3 regions of the Bacillus sp. JJ664 genome follow, and region 1 is predicted to be linked to each of the others. Evidence: riboswitches for the same ligand, from Rfam matches in the RefSeq annotation. Region 1 holds a riboswitch; each other region holds the start of a gene.

What was found. Region 1 has a riboswitch for lysine ahead of V7056_RS08415 (aspartate kinase). Riboswitches for the same ligand answer to the same signal wherever they lie in the genome.
Region 2: it holds a riboswitch for lysine, as region 1 does, so the genes downstream of both, V7056_RS06325 (amino acid permease) here and V7056_RS08415 (aspartate kinase) in region 1, are expected to answer to the same signal.
Region 3: it holds a riboswitch for lysine, as region 1 does, so the genes downstream of both, lysA (diaminopimelate decarboxylase) here and V7056_RS08415 (aspartate kinase) in region 1, are expected to answer to the same signal.

Annotation. Positions count from the first base shown of each region.
Region 1 is NZ_JBALMS010000047.1:24,162-30,584, reverse strand. Features, by position in the region: gene V7056_RS08435 (MarR family winged helix-turn-helix transcriptional regulator) at 59-499, shown strand; gene V7056_RS08430 (MDR family MFS transporter) at 652-2,205, shown strand; gene V7056_RS08425 (hypothetical protein) at 2,248-2,691, opposite strand; gene uvrC (excinuclease ABC subunit UvrC) at 2,872-4,644, shown strand; lysine riboswitch at 4,776-4,949, shown strand; gene V7056_RS08415 (aspartate kinase) at 5,062-6,303, shown strand.
Region 2 is NZ_JBALMS010000037.1:25,372-31,794, reverse strand. Features, by position in the region: gene V7056_RS06345 (MDR family MFS transporter) at 1-746, shown strand, start outside; gene V7056_RS06340 (RrF2 family transcriptional regulator) at 882-1,304, shown strand; gene V7056_RS06335 (nitroreductase family protein) at 1,421-2,128, shown strand; gene pdxK (pyridoxine/pyridoxal/pyridoxamine kinase) at 2,194-3,009, opposite strand; lysine riboswitch at 3,243-3,426, shown strand; gene V7056_RS06325 (amino acid permease) at 3,621-5,069, shown strand; gene V7056_RS06320 (MBL fold metallo-hydrolase) at 5,244-5,942, shown strand; gene V7056_RS06315 (TetR-like C-terminal domain-containing protein) at 5,943-6,423, shown strand, end outside.
Region 3 is NZ_JBALMS010000093.1:18,656-25,078, forward strand. Features, by position in the region: gene V7056_RS15090 (C40 family peptidase) at 1-360, opposite strand, end outside; gene lysA (diaminopimelate decarboxylase) at 520-1,842, opposite strand; lysine riboswitch at 1,983-2,156, opposite strand; gene V7056_RS15100 (cation diffusion facilitator family transporter) at 2,743-3,618, shown strand; gene V7056_RS15105 (VC0807 family protein) at 3,667-4,317, opposite strand; gene V7056_RS15110 (DoxX family protein) at 4,564-4,950, opposite strand; gene V7056_RS15115 (TVP38/TMEM64 family protein) at 5,126-5,785, shown strand; gene V7056_RS15120 (magnetosome magnetite crystal formation protein family) at 5,907-6,215, shown strand; gene V7056_RS15125 (hypothetical protein) at 6,365-6,423, opposite strand, start outside.

The sequences.
Region 1 (6,423 bases):
TAAATAGTTAACACACATTAAATATTTATATAAATTAACTGTTAAAGGAGGTTAAACTTTGAATAATAAGAATGAGTACATCGAGCGAATACAAATTGGTTTTCAAACTGCCGTTCACAAGATGCAACCAAAAATGACAGAGCAAATGAATAAACATAACATAACTGCTACTCAGTTTTTTGTATTAATGTATTTACGGAAAAACGAGAGTTGTAAAATCTCTGAAGTTGCCGAGTATATGGGTGTGAAACCAAGTGCGGTGTCATTTATGATTGATCGGTTAGAACATAGTAATTTTGTTTATCGTGAACATGATAAAAAAGACAGAAGAGTAGTAAATATTATGCTTAGTGAAGAAGGTCAAAAAAAACTTGATCTTGTTATAAAAGAAAGAAAAGCAATTTTTGAGAGTTCATTATTAACGCTTTCAGATGAAGAACTTTTACAGTTTGCATTAATAGCTGAAAAGCTTGCCAAAGCGGTAACATCTGAAATTTAAATATAGAAAAAATTACAAAGCACATTAACCCTATTACTACAATTAATTAGTTGAAAATATGGGGGAGAAAGGGGCAAAATAGTTTGAGTACAAATACAGCTATTCAAAAAGATGGTAATCGAAAGTTATTGCTAATAGGGCTTATCATAGCAATGTTTTTCTCGGCACTAGATGGTACGATAGTAGGTACGGCAATGCCAAAAATCGTAGGAGACCTTGGTGGATTAAGTATGATGACATGGCTTACTACAGCATACTTATTAACATCAACAACAGTAGTACCAATTGCAGGTAAATTAGCTGACCTTTTAGGTCGTAGAAGCGTATATATTACTGGGTTAGTCATTTTTATGGCTGCTTCAGCACTTTGTGGTGTCGCAAATAATATGACAGAGTTAATTATTTACCGTGGGATTCAAGGTATTGGTGGCGGTGTAATGATGCCAATGGCGATGATCGTAATTGGGGATATGTTTACAGGAAAAGAACGTGCTAAATTCCAAGGGGTTTTCGGTGGGATTTATGGTTTAGCATCTGTAATTGGTCCGCAAATTGGTGGATGGATTGTTGATTCATTAAACTGGAAATGGGTTTTCTATATTAATTTACCAGTTGGTATTATTGCAACAATCTTTATTGCTTTAGGTTTAAAAGGAAGAAAAAATACTGGTCCGATCAACTTTGATATCGCTGGTATGATTACAATGATTATTGGGGTTGTCAGTTTACTACTTGCATTAAGTTTTGGCGGAGTAGATTATGATTGGGGTTCATGGCAGATTATTGGACTATTTGCTTTAGCAGTAATTGGTATTATTAGTTTTATAATCGTTGAAAATAGAGCTGAAGAACCGATTCTTCCAATGTATCTTTTTAAAAACAGAACATTTGTAGCATTAAACTTAATTGGTTTCTTCATGACGATCGCGATGTTTGGTGCTATTATGTTTGTACCATTCTTTATGCAAGGTATTGTTGGAGTGAGTGCAACGGAATCTGGTACAATCATGACGCCAATGATGGTAACAATGATTATCGCAAGTATTATTGGTGGCCAACTTGTATTTAAAGTTGGTATTAAACCACAAATTATAACAGGGATGTTTATCATTGCATTAGGTTTATATCTTTTAACAACTTTAGATATGGATTCAACCAAGACGATTGCAACAATCTTTATGGGTGTAATGGGACTTGGAATAGGTTTAGTAATGCCAACGATCACATTAGCTTTACAAGAAGTATTTGATAAAAAAGAATTAGGTATTGTTACTTCTTCAAGCCAATTCTTCCGTTCAATAGGCGGAACATTTGGTGCAACTGTATTAGGTGCAGTTATGAATAGTAAATCAGGTACACTTTTAAATGATGAATTAGTACCATTTTTAAATAAATTACCAGAACAAGCAGCACCATTAGCAAATAAATTTAAAGATATGATTGATTCAAATCCTCAGTCAGTGTTTACAATGTTATTTAATGAGGATGCAAAGAAATTAATTCCGAAAGATTTATTACAAGGTATGCTACCAGTTATTAAAACATCATTAATGGAATCTCTTCACAATGTATTCTTTGTTGGATTAGGCTTTATTATTGTTGGAGCGATTTGCACACTTTTCTTAAAACAAATTAAGCTTACTAATAGAAAAGCTGGCGATGATGAATTAAAAGAAGAAGTAGGGGCCGAAACGGCTACTTCATAAGTAAAAAAGAAAAACCTATGGGAAATCATAGGTTTTTTCTTTTTAAACAGCCATTGATACTTTTTGCTTTTTCTTTTTAGCCTTGCGTTTTGTATTCCATAGTATCCATGATAATGCTAGACCTGTACCAGTTAAAATGAATAAACCAATTCCACTAATTAAACCGATCATTCCAGTATGTAAACTTTTTATAGAAAATGCAGACTGGTAAAGTTCACCAATATTTGGTCCACCATTTGGAAAAGGAATTTGATTATTTTGATTATCTTGGCTAGTTTGATTATTACTGTTCGCACTGCCATTTGCTTGCCCATTTTGATTTGTTGAATTAGAACTAGCATTCAACTGACTAGGGTTTTGCATAGGAAATTTTGGTTCTTCGTGTCCCTTGTTAAAATATAATACGATTCCTGTTACTGATTCAATTAACAAAAATACAGAAACAATTACGCCTATCCAAAAATGAACAACTCTTACTTTTCTCATATTTTTTCTCCTCTAAAATTTAATATTTATAAGAGAATAGTAAGTAGTGAAACTTAATTTTTGCTTAAAATCATAATTCAGATCATTAATATATAAATCATTTATCTAATTTAATTATTTTCAGTTTATGACTTTGCAGATTATAATAAAGTGTACAACTCCACGAAAGGGGGTAAGACATTGGACAAACATTTAAAAGAAAAACTAGCCCTTTTACCTGATCAACCTGGATGTTATTTAATGAAGGATGTTCAGGGCACGATCATTTATGTAGGGAAAGCAAAAATTCTAAAAAATAGGGTTAGATCATATTTTACAGGTTCTCATGACGGGAAAACGTATCGATTAGTTCAAGAAATTACTGATTTCGAATATATCGTTACATCTTCCAATATGGAAGCCTTAATTCTAGAAATGAATCTTATCAAAAAGTATGATCCAAAATATAACATCATGTTGAAGGATGATAAAACATATCCCTTCATTAAAATAACGGCTGAAAAGCATCCTCGTTTATTGATTACTCGAAATGTAAAAAAAGATAAGGGAAAATATTTTGGTCCTTTTCCAAATGTAAATGCCGCGAATGAAACAAAAAAATTATTAGACCGTTTATATCCACTTCGAAAATGTTCTACATTACCGGATAAAGTTTGTTTGTATTATCATATTGGGCAATGTCTTGCACCTTGTGTTAAAGATGTAACTGATGAGCAAAATCAAGAAATTGTAAATGAAATTATTCGATTTTTAAATGGTGGAGAAGATCAAATTCGAAAAGAGCTCGAGGCGAAGATGTTGGCTGCATCAGAACAATTGGATTTTGAACGTGCGAAAGAGTTTCGAGATCAAATTGTTTCTATTGAAGCAACGATGGAAAAACAGAAGATGATGAGCAGTGATCTTGTTGATCGTGATGTATTTGGTTACGCTGTAGATAAAGGCTGGATGTGTGTACAAGTATTCTTTGTTCGTAGAGGAAAATTGATTGAAAGGGATGTATCATACTTTCCAATTTATGACGAACCTGAAGAAGCATTTTTATCTTTTGTTGGCCAGTTTTATGAGAAAACACATAACATAAAGCCAAAAGAAATTTTTGTGCCAGATAAAGTAGATAATGATCTTTTAAAAGAGTTACTAAATGTTCCTGTTCTCCAACCTAAGAGAGGTCAGAAAAAAGAACTAGTTGTTCTAGCGAATAAGAATGCAAAAATAGGATTACAAGAAAAATTCAAGTTGATTGAAAGAGATGAAGAGAGAACGATTAAAGCAATCGAAAAGCTTGGAGAAATATTAAATATTGAAACTCCTTATCGAATCGAAGCATTTGATAATTCTAATATTCAAGGTACAAATCCAGTTTCTGCCATGATTGTATTTATTGATGGCAAGCCTTCTAAAAAGGATTATAGAAAATATAAAATTAAAACAGTAGTTGGACCTGATGATTATGATTCAATGCGTGAAGTGGTAAGAAGAAGATATTCAAGAGCTTTGAAAGAAAACCTTCCACTACCAAATCTAATTATCGTAGATGGCGGCAAAGGCCACTTATCAGCAGTTGAAGACGTGTTACAAAATGAGTTAGGATTATTTATTCCAACAGCTGGATTAGTAAAAGATGAAAAACACCGTACATCTGAGTTATTAATAGGACAACCACCTCAAATTGTTCAATTAGGCAGACAGAGTCAAGAATTCTTTTTATTACAAAGAATTCAAGATGAAGTTCATCGTTTTGCAATTGAATTTTATCGTCAGCTTCACAGTAAATCGATGGTTCAGTCCGCTTTAGATGGTATTACCGGAGTTGGTGGTACTAGAAAGAAAGCATTATTAAAACATTTCGGCTCTGTTAAAAAAATCAAAGAGGCAACAATTGAAGAGCTGATCCAAGCAAAAATTCCGAAAAATGTTGCGGAAGAAATTTATCAACACTTTAGAAAGTGATCGAGCATTGTTCATCTTATTTTTTTAAATAGCTTCTAGGAGCATGACGTCAATGAACACCAAATGAGGACAAAAATTCCTTGACACTATTTTCAAAATAATTTATATTAAGTTAAAAATATAATATTTTCTCTCGTAATAGAGGTGCAAAACTTAAGAGTATACTGTCATAGACGTGTGGCGTTGTTATGGACAGTTGAAAGGAAGTTTTGCCGAAATGAAATGAATCCACAATTCTTTTCGTTGGGACTGCATTTAATAGATGTAGTACTGTCGCATACTAAATGCGGGGAGCTATTGAAGAGATGTTGATGATTTGTCTATTTTATTACAATTTTTGTAAATTAGGCGCGTGAACATTGCTTCACGCGCTTTTTTGTATTCTTTTTTATGAAAAATAGGTGAGGATGAGAAAAAATGGGAATTATTGTTCAAAAATTTGGAGGGACTTCAGTCGGTTCAATCGAGCGCATACAGCATGTAGCTGATACAGTCACAAAAGCGTATAAAGAAGGTAACAGTGTTGTTACTGTTGTCTCAGCAATGGGACATCATACTGATGAACTCGTTAATCTTGCACAGCAAATTAGTCCACAAAATAGTAAGCGTGAAATGGATATGCTTTTAACAACTGGTGAGCAAGTCTCAATTTCTTTATTAGCAATGGCTATTCAGGCTAAAGGATTTAAGGCAATCTCATTAACTGGTTGGCAAGCAGGAATCCATACAGAATCTATTCATGGAAATGCTCGTATTGAAACTATTCAAACAGAGAGAATACAACGATTGATTAATGAAGGTTATATTGTCATTGTCGCTGGTTTCCAGGGCTTAAGTAATGAAGATGAAATTACAACATTAGGTCGTGGTGGTTCTGATACTACAGCGGTAGCGTTAGCCGCAGCATTACAAGCTGAAAGATGTGACATCTATACGGATGTTTTAGGTGTTTATACAACAGATCCAAGAATTGAGCCAAAAGCAACTAAATTGAGTCATGTATCATATGACGAAATGCTAGAGCTTGCTGCTTTAGGTGCAGCTGTTCTACACCCAAGGGCTGTAGAATTTGCAAAAAATTATGGATTAGTTATACAAGTAAGATCAAGTCAACATGATGAAATTGGTACGTTTATTGGGGAGGAAAATCAAATGGAACAACAATCGGTCGTAAGAGGAATCGCTTTTGAATCAAATGTCACAAGAATGACTTTAAATGGTTTATATAACCAAGTCGATCTTTTACCAAATATCTTTACAATATTGGCAACAGAGGGAATTGACGTAGACATTATTATCCAAAGCGTGACTTCAGATAATTTAGTCAATCTATCATTCTCTATTAAATCAGAAAATATGTTAGAAACAATTACAATTCTAGAATCTAAAAAAGAATATTTAGGTTATGTTTCATTTGATTTTGAAAGCGAGCTTGCGAAGGTTTCGATTGTTGGAAGTGGGATGGTTTCAAATCCTGGCGTTGCTGCAAATATGTTTAAATTTTTAGCAGAAGCTAGTATCCCGGTTAAAATGGTAAGTACGTCTGAAATTAAAGTATCAACAGTTATTCCAAAATCGCAATTACAAAATGCGGTTCATGCTCTACACAAAGGGTATGAGCTAGATCGCGTTCAAGAAGAAGTAGTTATAGAAGGATAATCATCAAAACCCCTTTAGTCATAATTTACCTTTCTAGGAACTTGATGATTAAAGGGGTTTTTAACATTTTAGCGAAATATTACCATATAATAGAAGTAGTAATTGGTAATGGAGGTTTTC
Region 2 (6,423 bases), on a different contig from region 1:
CTTTTGAGATGTTCAAAATGCGACTTTTTGCAGCAAGTAATTTTGTAGGCTTATTTTATGGTGCTGCGTTTATTGCAGCAACAATCTATATCCCGATTTTTATCCAGTTTGTGCAGGGTGGTACCGCAACAAACTCAGGACTAGTATTATTACCAATGATGGTTAGTGTAAGTATTTCTGCTGCATTTGGTGGAGCATTAGCAAATAAAACTAGCTATCGTAATTTAATGGCGGGTTCTGTCGTCCTATTATTAGCAGGAATTCTATGCTTAGGAACTTTGTCGCCTGATACAACGAAATTCCAAATTGTACTGTACATGATTATTGTAGGACTTGGTGTAGGCGTTTCATTCTCAGTTTTAGGTATGGCAGCAATGCACCATTTTGATAATGAAAACCGGGGTTCAGCAAGCTCTACCAACTCATTCCTTCGTGCATTAGGAATGACTGTCGGTATTACAGTATTTGGTGTTATTCAAAGAAATGTCTTTTCAGACAAAATTTCAAGTGCACTTGGAAATAGTGGAGCACCTCAAAATTTAGATATCAATCAGGCGTTAACACCTGAGGCAAGTAAAATGATTCCTGCTCCTGTTTTAGAGAAAATTTCAGAAGTGTTTGCTACTTCTATCGCTCATACTTTCTTATGGACTTTAATTCCAGTTGGTTTAGCGATGATCTCAATTTTCTTAATGGGCAATGAAAAATTATCGAATAAAGAATTACCACAAAGCAATGCATCATAAGAAAGAAGGCCATTTGGGCCTTCTTTTTTTATTTTTTAAATACACTTCAATTTTCATGCTCAATTTACCTTAGCGACTGAAAGTAGGTTGTCTTTTTTCAAAAATCGTATAGACTAGTATTTGAGGTGAAAGCTTTTGAAAGATAAGGTTTCTAGTACGAAATGGTTTGGACTTGCTCTTCAGTCTTTACTTGTATTGGCAGCGCATGATGGAATTTGTCCAAGTTCTATGATGGCTCAAAAACTTGAAGCACAGTCGACCTTTTTAAGAAAAATTCTTGCCAATCTAGTTAAAGCTGGAATTATTTCAGCAAAAGAAGGGCGAGATGGTGGTTATTATTTAGCTAGAGATGCAAGTGAAATTTCATTAAAAGATGTTTATGATGCAATGAGATCTGATCCATATTCACAAGGATTTTTAGATGTGAATAGCCATGAATGCTTTACAGCTTCAACTCGTTCAGCTTTATATAATTTAAAAGATGAAATGGAAAGTTGGCTTGTAGAAGGTCTTGCAAAGAAGACTGTCGCTGATTTACTACCAAAAGAAATTAGATAAATAAAATCGAAACATTGTTTCGGTTTTATTTTTTTTGATAAACTGTAGTTGACTTTTATACAGTTAAAGTTTTATACTGTATCTGTAAATAATACAGTTTTTAAGGAGAGATTTAAATGACAAAAGTATCATCAGATAGAGAAGAGTATTTAAATAAAGTGAATGAAATTGATTTTGGAAATGAGGCACCTAAACAACTTGATAGTTCTGATTTCTTTACAGTAGCAAAAGAAAGACGTTCAGTACGCCATTATGATCCAAATTTTAAACTAAGTGATGAAGAAGTTCGGGAACTATTAGAAATCGCAGTTCAAGCTCCATCTTCTTCAAACTTACAACCGTGGAGATTTTTAGTGATTAATAAACAAGAAACGAAACAAAAATTGCTTCCAATTGCTAACAATCAACAACAAGTCGTTGATGCTTCAGTTGTGATTGCAGTTTTAGGTGATACAAAAGCATATGTAAATGCCGATCGAATTTATGATGAATTAGTTGAAAAAGGTATGATGACTCAAGAGGTTAAAGACTTTTATGTAGGCTCAATTGTTAAAAATTATGGTAATTTCCCAGAGGAAATCGCAACAAAAGTAGCGATGATTGATGGTGGATTAGTATCAATGCAACTAATGCTTGCGGCAAAAGCAAAAGGTTTAGATACAGTACCAATGGGTGGTTTTGATCAAGCGAAATTTGTAGAAGAATTTAATGTACCTGAAAACTTCAAACCAGTTATGTTAATCTCTGTTGGTAAGGGAATCAAAGCAGGGTTTGAAAAAGTTCGTTTGACGTTAGATGAAGTTCTTACTTGGGATCAGTTTTAAGAGCAAGGAAAGTAAAAAGAGCAGGGGAAAGGGATTGTCCTTAACCTGCTCTTTTCTATTGTATATTATTTTTCTCCATGTAAACGATACGCCATATGGTTTGTTGGACCTACATATTCATTTAATTTAAACGAGTGGCGAATTGCTTCAGTTATATACTTTTTAGCAGTATATATAGCTTCTCTAGGTTCTACTCCTTTAGCTAATTCAGCACAGATTGCTGCAGAATATGTACAACCAGCACCATGTGTATATGTTGTTTCAATTCGATCAGATTCTAAAATTTCTATTTTTTCACCGTCAAATAAAACATCAACCGCGTTTTCATGTTGAATTTTGCTTCCGCCTTTAACAAGTACGAATTTTGCGCCTAATGCATGAATCTTACGCGCTGCTTCTTCCATTTGTTCAACTGTTTTAATTGGCGCCATATTTGCTAATTGTGCTGCCTCAAATAAATTTGGTGTTACTACAGTTGATAAAGGAACTAAAACATCTCTTAATGCATCATTTGTTTCAGGATGTAAAGCCTCATCATTCCCTTTGCAAATCATAACCGGGTCAACTACTACACGATTTATATTATGTTTTTTAATTGTTTCAGCTGCTAATTCTATAACTTCCACTGATCCAAGCATTCCTGTTTTCATTGCCTGAATGCCTACACCAACAACGATTGTTTCTAATTGCGCTGCAATTGTACTTATATCAATCGGAAATACTTGATGGTGCCAATGATTATGTGGGTCCATTGCAACTAATGTGGTAACCGCACTCATTCCATAAACATTTCTCTCTTGGAATGTTTTTATGTCTGCCTGTAAACCTGCGCCACCACTACTATCTGATCCTGCAAGAGTTAATGCTTTATACACTGTCATATCAAAATTCCTCCTTTGTTTAAATACAATTTCATTATAGCAAAAAGAACACTAAAAAGCAGGAAGTAGGGCAGGTTATGAATGGAAAATAGAAATCATAAAGGAAATGGTATAGACAATTCTAAAGGACTCTTCAACTGTTTCTTGTAGAATTTTGCAGAAAGTAATTGACAACTAGATTATGAGATTGGTATAGTAATTTTATAAATTTTAATTAAATATGATCTTTATCTCGTATGGATAGAGGCGCGGTTTTGATGAGTTATTACTTGGAGGTTTATGGAACCTATGAAAAGTAATGAAAGGCGAAACTGCCGAAGTAACAAAGTTGCCATTCAATTTTGTTGCTGGGCCTATTGCTGAATAAGCGTAGGACTGTCACAAGTTTACTTTTACTTGTGGAGGGCTATTGAAGAGATGTTGGCTGTTAGACGCATATAAACTGAGTCTTAAACACGTGAACATTCTTCACGTGTTTTTTTGTGTTTTCAAGAGCATTCTAACCTACATAAAGTAGGAATTTCTTGAGTAAAATACACAGCAAACAACACTTTTGCGCCCCTAATTCTGCGTAAAGATAGTATTGCATGAATGAAGAGGAGGCAACAAAGATGGGACAAACAAATCTCCCGCAAAATGATGGTTCTTTAAAAAGAGGACTGAAAGCAAGACACTTAACAATGATTTCAATTGGTGGTTCTATTGGGACAGGGTTATTTTTAGCAAGTGGCGCTTCAATTAGTGAAGCTGGACCAGGTGGAGCTTTATTAGCATATTGCTTAATTGGTTTAATGGTTTATTTCTTAATGACAAGTTTAGGGGAAATGGCTACATATCTTCCTGTATCTGGTTCTTTTAGTACGTACGCATCTCGTTATGTAGATCCAGCATTTGGATTTGCGATGGGTTGGAACTATTGGTATAACTGGGCAATCACATTAGCTTTTGAATTAGTTGCTTCAGCAATGTTAATGAAATATTGGTTCCCAAATACTCCTGCTGTATTATGGAGTGCCATTTTCTTAGTCATCATTTTAGGGTTAAACCTATTATCAGTTAAAGGCTACGGTGAATCAGAATTTTGGTTTTCTTTAATCAAAGTCGTAACTGTTATTGTCTTTTTAGTAGTAGGGATTGCAATGATTTTTGGTATTTTAGGTGGAGATAGTGTTGGATTTAAAAACTTTACTGCTGGTGGAGCACCGTTCCATAATGGATTTTTAGGTGTGTTATCAATTTTCATCGTTGCTGGATTCTCATTCCAAGGTACAGAGTTAATTGGTGTTGCAGCTGGAGAAACTGAAAATCCAGAGAAAAATGTACCGAAAGCAATTAAACAAATTTTCTGGCGTATCCTTTTATTCTATGTATTAGCAATTTTTGTTATTGGTTTATTAATACCTTATACTGACGCAGATTTATTAAGAGGGGACGTTGCAGTCAGTCCATTTACTTTAGTTTTTGAAAAATTAGGTGTAGCTTTTGCAGCATCAGTAATGAATGCAGTTATTTTAACTTCTGTGTTATCAGCAGGGAATAGTGGTACGTATGCTTCTACTCGTATGTTATATACGTTAGCTATTGAAGGAAAAGCGCCAAAATTCTTAACAAAAATAAACAAAAACGGTGTTCCAACAAATGCTTTATATGTAACGCTAGCAGTTGGTTCATTAGCATGCTTAACGTCATTCTTTGGTGAAGGTCAAGTATATACTTGGTTATTAAATCTATCAGGCTTATCAGGATTTATTGCATGGTTAGGTATTGCGATTTCACATTATCGTTTCCGTAAAGCATATGTTGCTCAAGGAAAAGATTTAAATGATTTACCGTATCGTGCAAAATGGTTCCCTTTAGGTCCGATTCTAGCATTTTTAGCTTGTTTATTTATCGTATTAGCTCAAAACTATCAAGCGTTCACTGGTCATATAATTGACTGGCAAGGTGTACTTGTCTCATACATTGGTATTCCAGTATTCCTAATCGTGTGGTTAGGTTATAAATTTAAAAATAAAACAAAAGTAGTTGCTTATAACGAAATGGATTTAAGCAGAAAATAAAATAAATTGGAATCCTTCCATCTTTGGTGGAAGGTTTTTTTTTGTTTGGTTCAAGCTAGTTTATGCTTCTAATTTGAACAGATTGGAAATATATTGAAATTAAGTGTTTACAAAAACTAATGGCATTAGTATTATAAAACTAATACCATTAGTTTTAACTTAGGAGGAATTGTGATGAAGGTTACTAAATCTAATTTTCTTTATCAAATCAGTTTTTTGCCTAATTTATTCCCTGTAAATTGTTTTTTAGTTGAAGAAGAAAATGGACTTACTTTAATTGATACTGCTTTATCATTCAGTGCTGATAAAATCATTTCTGTTTCGAATGAAATTGGCAAAAAAATAACAAATATTGTACTGACTCATGCTCATGGGGATCATATCGGTTCACTAGACCGTTTAAAATCTATGATGCCTGATGTTGTTGTATCTATTTCAAAAAGAGATGCGAAATTATTAAAGGGTGATGTTACTTTAGAACCAAATGAACCCAATTTGCCTATAAAAGGTGGAGTACCAAAAAATATTCAAACCACACCTGATCGATATTTACTAGAAGGTGATACGATTGGTTCATTGTTAGCAATTGAAACACCTGGCCATACTCCTGGTTCGATGTCGTTTTTGGATCAACGTACAAATACTGTAATTGCAGGAGATGCATTTACATTAAGGGGCGGTATTGCAATTTCAGGACAATTGAACCTTCTATTTCCATTTCCTGCTTGGGCGACATGGAGCAAAGAGGAGGCAATCAAAAGTGCTCGTAAAATAAGTCAATTGAAGCCATTATTATTGGCAGTAGGTCATGGGTCAATGTTAAATAATCCACAAGAAGCAATTGAGCATGCATTAAATAAAGGAGAATCATGAATGTCACCTAGAATTGGTTTAAATTTTAACGAATTACTGAAAACTGCTATTGAGATTGTCGATGATGAAGGTTGGGATGTCTTAACGATTAGTTATTTAGCTAAGAAATTGACGATTCAGCCCCCTTCAATTTATAATCATGTGAAAAATTTAGATGAACTGAAAAATAGTATTGCACTTTATGGTATTCAGCAGCTGTATGAGGAGCTTCACTCTTCAATTTGTGATCAATCAAAGGAGGCGATTTTTTCTTTAGCGTTTGCATATATCCATTTTGCTCGAAAGCACCCTGGATTATATCAATCGACTCTTTCATCAACTCACACTGTAGGTGATCAATACACTGTAGTTGCAACTAAAATTTTAGAATTGATTTTTGAAGTTCTGAAACCATATGATGTAAATGAGATTGATCAAATCCATATTGTCAGAGGGCTAAGAAGTATTCTTCATGGATTTGTTTCCCTTGAAGATCATGACG
Region 3 (6,423 bases), on a different contig from region 1:
AACATCTGTTACTAAATTCACTTTTGGTTGCTTTTGCATTGCAACAAGACGATCTTCTAGCATTTCGTTACGCTTTTCGATACGGTCCTGTAAGTATGTAATTCTAGCATTCTTATCTTGAATAATCTTTTGAGTCTCTGAGATTTCTTCTTTTTTAGATTGTATTTTAGCTTTAGTATCTTTAATCTTTTGATCTATCTTTTTAACATCATTACTTAATTTTTTGAATTGTGATTGGAATTTATCTACTTCAGCTTGCTTTTTTTCTACTTTCGTTTCGGCATTTACCGAAGCATTCGGCGCTAAAGATACTAAAAATGTACCTGCTATAGCCAGCACTGTTAGTTTTCTTTTAAACATTTCAGCGTGTCTCCTCTCGCTTATCTACTAGGTATTTATATCATAGATTTGCGAAGGGAGTCGCTTTTGTTACAATATTGTAATATAAATGATAAATATGTCTTAATCTGTCGATAAACAAACATGAAATCGTTAGGAAACAGTAATAAAACTCTTCTATTATCTAATAGAAGAGTTTTCAATGTAAATCATGTCATTTTTAATTAAATCTTGATACGTTTCACGTTGTACCACTACTTTAGATACACCGTCTTTTACAAATACAACAGCCGGACGACGAATACGATTATAATTATTTGCCATTGAATACCCGTATGCACCAGTACAAGATACTGCTAATAAGTCATTGCTCTCAACAACTGGTAACTCGCAATCCCAAATTAACATATCTCCACTTTCACAACATTTACCTGCAATCGATACAACCTCTTTATTCTCGTCATTCGCGCGATTTGCAAGCATAGCTTCATACTTTGATCCATAAAGTGCTGGGCGGATATTATCAGTCATTCCCCCATCGACAGAAACATATTTTCTTACTGAAGGTAGGTTTTTTGTTGCTCCAATCGTATATAGAGTTGTTCCTGCTTCACCAACGATGCTACGGCCAGGCTCTAACCATAATTCAGGGACTGGATACGATAATTCTTCACATTGTTGTTTAATAATAGAAGTAATTTGATCAATATGCTTAACAATCGATAACGGTTCGTCTTCAGAAGTGTAACGAATCCCAAATCCGCCACCTACATTTAATATTTCAGCTATATAGTCTAATTCATTTTTTAATCCATTTAAGAAGTTCATTAATATTTTAATTGCGTGCACAAACCCATCCGGCTCAAAAATTTGCGACCCGATATGAGAATGTATTCCCAACAGTTTTAAATTTGGTGAATCTAACGAAATGGCAATTGCTTCTTTTGCTTGACCTGACGTGATATCAAAACCAAACTTTGAATCTTCTTGTCCTGTCATTACATATTCATGAGTGTGTGCTTCTACTCCAGGTGTTACACGTAATAAGATTGATACATCTACTCCGCGATCTTCAGCGATTGCTTGTAATACTTCTAACTCAAAGAAATTATCGACTACGAAACAACCAATTTTCGCGTCTAAAGCTTCTTCAATTTCCTCTATTGATTTATTATTCCCATGAAAGTGAATTTTCTCTGCCGGAAACCCTGCTTGTATCGCTGTATATAGTTCGCCACTTGAGACTACATCTAAACATAACCCTTCTCTTTCAATTAAGCGGGCTTGTTCAATACAAAGGAAAGCTTTACTTGCATATGCAACTTGATATTTTAACCCTGTCTCTTTTAATGCTTCATGAAATTCTCTACATTTAGACTCAATCAATGCTTCGTCGTATATATATAAAGGTGTCCCATACTGTTCAGCTAGTTGAACTGTACTGCAACCTCCGATTTCTAGATGTCCATTATGATCAACTCGACTATTACCATGTAAATACATTAATATTCTCCCTTCATAACTAAACACAAGTTCATTCACCAGAAGCCTTCTTCAATGTATTAGTGTATTAAAAAAGGCACATGAAGGATATGTTCATGTGCCTATCACTTTTAAAATTAAAAGGATATTGCCAATCACATCTCTTCAATAGCTCTTCACAAATACAAGTGACAGTACTACATTTATTAAATGCAGTCCCAGCATTTTAGCGTGTGGCGCTTTAATGCTTCGGCATCGGATCCTTTTTCGTTTAGTCATCAAACCCACAGTTCTCTTAAACGATACTCATATACAATGCAACCTCTACGAATAGATTGTTTTTTTATATTAGTCTATGTATAACACAGTCTAAAAATAGATGTCAAACCTTTTTAAAAAATAATCTGTTTACTCATCCATTGTTTCTATTATATATGAATGCGTTAGTTGATTACCTCTCCAAAATGCTCCCTTCCCGTGGGGCGAAAATGGTAGGCATGCTAAAACCAAAAAGTCCTGTCGTAACGGATGCATGACCCACATCCTGTGTGCCTCCCTCGTGGTCTCGGCTTTCCCGGATCTCAACAGGAGTCTAGCACCTTCCGTTGTCATCAACTTTTGTCCTTAGTTTTCAAATTCTAAAATGAACAATCTTTTGGGAAAGTGTAAAAAAAATCTGTAATTGCAAGTTTTTACTAATCATTTGGACTACACAAGTTTTTCTTTTCAAAATATAATCTTTACTATAAAATATTAATTACGCGCTAAAAAAAGGTGATTAATATGAAAAATCCAATCAATAATAAAAAACATCATATAAAAAAAACAAGCCACTAACTTTATGTTAGTGGTTTTTCTTTTTTGTTGCCTTAGGACAACACTCTTAGCTATAGTAGAAAAATTTGGTCAGAGGTGAATAGATTGCATTCAACCAAAATTGCATTACTTTCAATTTGTAGTAACTCTTTTATTGTTTTATTAAAATTAGCAGTTGGAATCATAACTGGTTCTGTTGCAATTATATCGGAGGCAATCCATTCTTTATTAGATTTAGTCGCTTCAGTTATCGCATTCTTCTCAGTAAAAATATCGAATCGGCCGCCTGACAAGGAACATCCTTATGGTCACGGTAAATTTGAAAACATTTCGGGGACTGTCGAAACGCTGCTCATTTTTATTGCTGGAATTTGGATTATCGTTGAATCAGTTGAAAAACTAATTCACCCTTCACCAATAAAACTTCCTTTTATAGGTGTATTCGTCATGCTACTCGGTGCCTTTATTAATTGGCGAGTTGGGAAAAAAGTTCAAAAAGTAGGAGAAGAAACGCATTCTGTCGCAATGCAATCAAATGCATTACATTTATTAACAGATGTCTATTCATCGCTAGGTGTTGCGGCTAGCTTAATTTTAGTATCTCTTACAGGTTGGGACGTACTAGATGCATTAATTGGAATTGGAATTGCCATATATATAATGAAAGAATCTATCGAGCTTGGAAAGAAATCATTTACGCCATTACTAGATACAGGGCTCTCTTCAGACGAAATTATACAAATTGAACAAGTTTTATTAAATTTCAAATCACAATATATTGAATACCATGATTTACGTACAAGAAGATCGGGCGCAGAGGAACACATCGACTTTCATCTTGTTTTGCCGTCTAGCATGAGTATTGAAGAAGCTCATCTACTTTGCGATAAAATAGAAGATGAAATCAAAAAAGTTCTAATTAATCCCCAAATTTTAATTCATGTAGAACCAGAAAATGAAATCGTTAGAAATATAAGATAAGAAAAGAATATAAAAAAGCGCATCTTTTTATAGATGCGCTTTTTTACGTTAAATATTAATTTCATCCTTAGGATGCTGATCATTTTCTTTAATTTTTTGTGCTCTCATCGTAATCATCGCATAACCGATTGCCATGATAATTCCAAAGATATAACCACCTACTGTGAAAATGATAGTCCTTGAGTAGTAAGCCTTCACACCATAAGCTTCAAGCATCCACCATTGTGCTCCAGTAAATATGATATCTTTAACAATCCAAGCTATAAACAAATATTGGAACAACTTGAACAGTGAAGGATGTTTATACAGCTTCTTACTTTCTTCTCTTTCTTGTCCCTGAATAGCGGCAATATCAATCATAAAATAATATGGCAATGGTTTCTTTATCGCTAAAAGAATGAAGAATACACCTATTAGGCCGATGTGGTAATACACGTTATATAGAAGTAAATTTTCTTTTGTACCGGCTAAAAGATCCAATGCAGTACTAACACTCATTGTAGTTATAATAAAAATTCCAGTTACATTAAATTGTTTAGTGTACCAAAAACGAAATAAAGTATATAAAATCCCAGGAATTGTTGGGACAATCATCGCCCAATAATCTCCAATATATGGCTTTAATAGCTTGTAACCTACTAGTGGGAGTACTAAATACAAAATTAGATCGTAAATAATCAAATTACTTTCTTTTTTCATTTTTATAACCTCATTTTTCCATATTCTACTTTTGTAGTATTAGCGTTTATTTATTTAAATTTGATTATAGCAAAAAATTCCTATGCAAACACTCTAACTACAATCTTCATAAATGACAAGTTCTTTAAAGCTTTGCGATAATCCTTCACTTATAAAATATTTAAATTCTTTAATAGTCTCTTTAAGGTATTCAACTTAAAACAAAAAAGAGAACATCCATATAACATGAATGTTCTCTCCTATTTATTAAAATAAAGTTAATGAGCCAGGTCCTGTTAAAAGTAAGCCAACTGATGTAGCAATGATGAGTAGATTATATTCAATACCATTTGAAGTAATCCAGAAACCATTTTTTAAGTGCACTTTTAAAAGGGCGACTAACATAACTAGTATGATTAACCATGCACCCACTGTCGTGTATAAGCCTGCCGCAACAAGTAATCCACCTATTAGTTCCGCTGCTCCTGATAAAAATGCAAAAAATCCACCAGGTTTCACACCAATCGACTCTAACCATTGACCAGTTCCTTTAATTCCGTAACCACCAAACCATCCGAATAATTTCTGAACGCCATGGCCTGCCAAAATGATTCCTAAAACAAGTCGAATAACCAATAAGCCCTCATCTAGCATAGCTACACCTCAATCCCTTTAATTTGAGATATCTATTGCTCATTAAATAAATATTCTAGATTCGAGATAATTATGTTATTTATTAATCATTTCAAAAAACAATCAGTTTTCGCGTTTGTAAAGAATAGAATACAATAACACTCCGTTTTCACATAAACCAAAGGAGAGCTTAATCATGAAAAAAATCATCCCAATCATTGTAATGAGTTCATGGTTTATTATGTTAATACTAGCTGTTCATTTTAATTTGTTTCAATTATCTTTAAATGATATTAAACATTTTATTGAAGATTCCACAATCAACCCGATGATTTTATTTGTAGGTATTTTTTGCGCTCGAATTTTTTTATTCATCCCAAGTACAATGCTCATTGTCACAGGAAGTTTATTTTTTAACCCTATTGAAACAATTATCCTTTCAATGGTAGGTATGTTCATAACTGAAACCATTATCTATGGAATCAGTAGAAGTTTATTAAGTAATCATATTCAAAACTATATGGTAACAAAATATCCAAAACTCAATAAAGAGATTATTTCAAACGGTAAAAAATACTTATTTATTACTGTTGCAACCCCTTTAGCTCCCACAGATGGAGCTTGCTTTATTGCTGCATCAACCAAAATGCCATATTTTTCATATATCACAACCGTGTTGGCTGGAACGATTCCAATCGTAACGCTATATACACTATACGGTAACTTCCTAATAGCTGCCCCTTGGGTAACATTATGTATCTCCGCTCCAGTCGTCATTATTTTAATTGTTTATATCACCATTCGGAAAAAGCAGAAAAACGAGCTTCACTATACTTCAGAAAACGAAAATGTATAAATTTACCTTTTTCTCCCAAATGATTAAATCATTTTAATTTTTTATTAATAAATCAATCATTCCATAATCATATTTGTTCTATAATAAGAATGTAACATTCATTTTAAATTGGAGGTTTCTGATGGAAACAAATAAAATATTATCTTCACTATGTTATTTCAGTGTTTTTTTCGCACCATTCTTACTACCAATCATTGTTTATTTCGTATCAAAAGATGCATTTGTTAAAACACATGCCAAACGATCATTATTTTCGCACTTTCTTCCATTTATCACGTTTGTAATCTTTTTTGTGCTATCATTTTTATCATTTTATTCGATTGAATCTACGTATGGATGGGTTATTTTTGCTTTTGTAATTGTATTTATTATTAACTTTGTAGTATTTATTTGGAATATCATCCAAGGGATTAAAGTATTAGTTCATTAATTTGGAATGGATATGTAATGAAAAAGATACACCATACTAGTGGTGTATCTTTTTCATTTTGATTTTTTTATTGTATTAGCTACCTTACCTTACTAAAAATCACCTAAAGTGATATTTAATCACGGTCTTCTGTATATGTATGTTTACTATTAATAAGTTTTTTGTAAATCTCCTCTATAAAATGTATCTTTAAATTCCTTCATTTTAA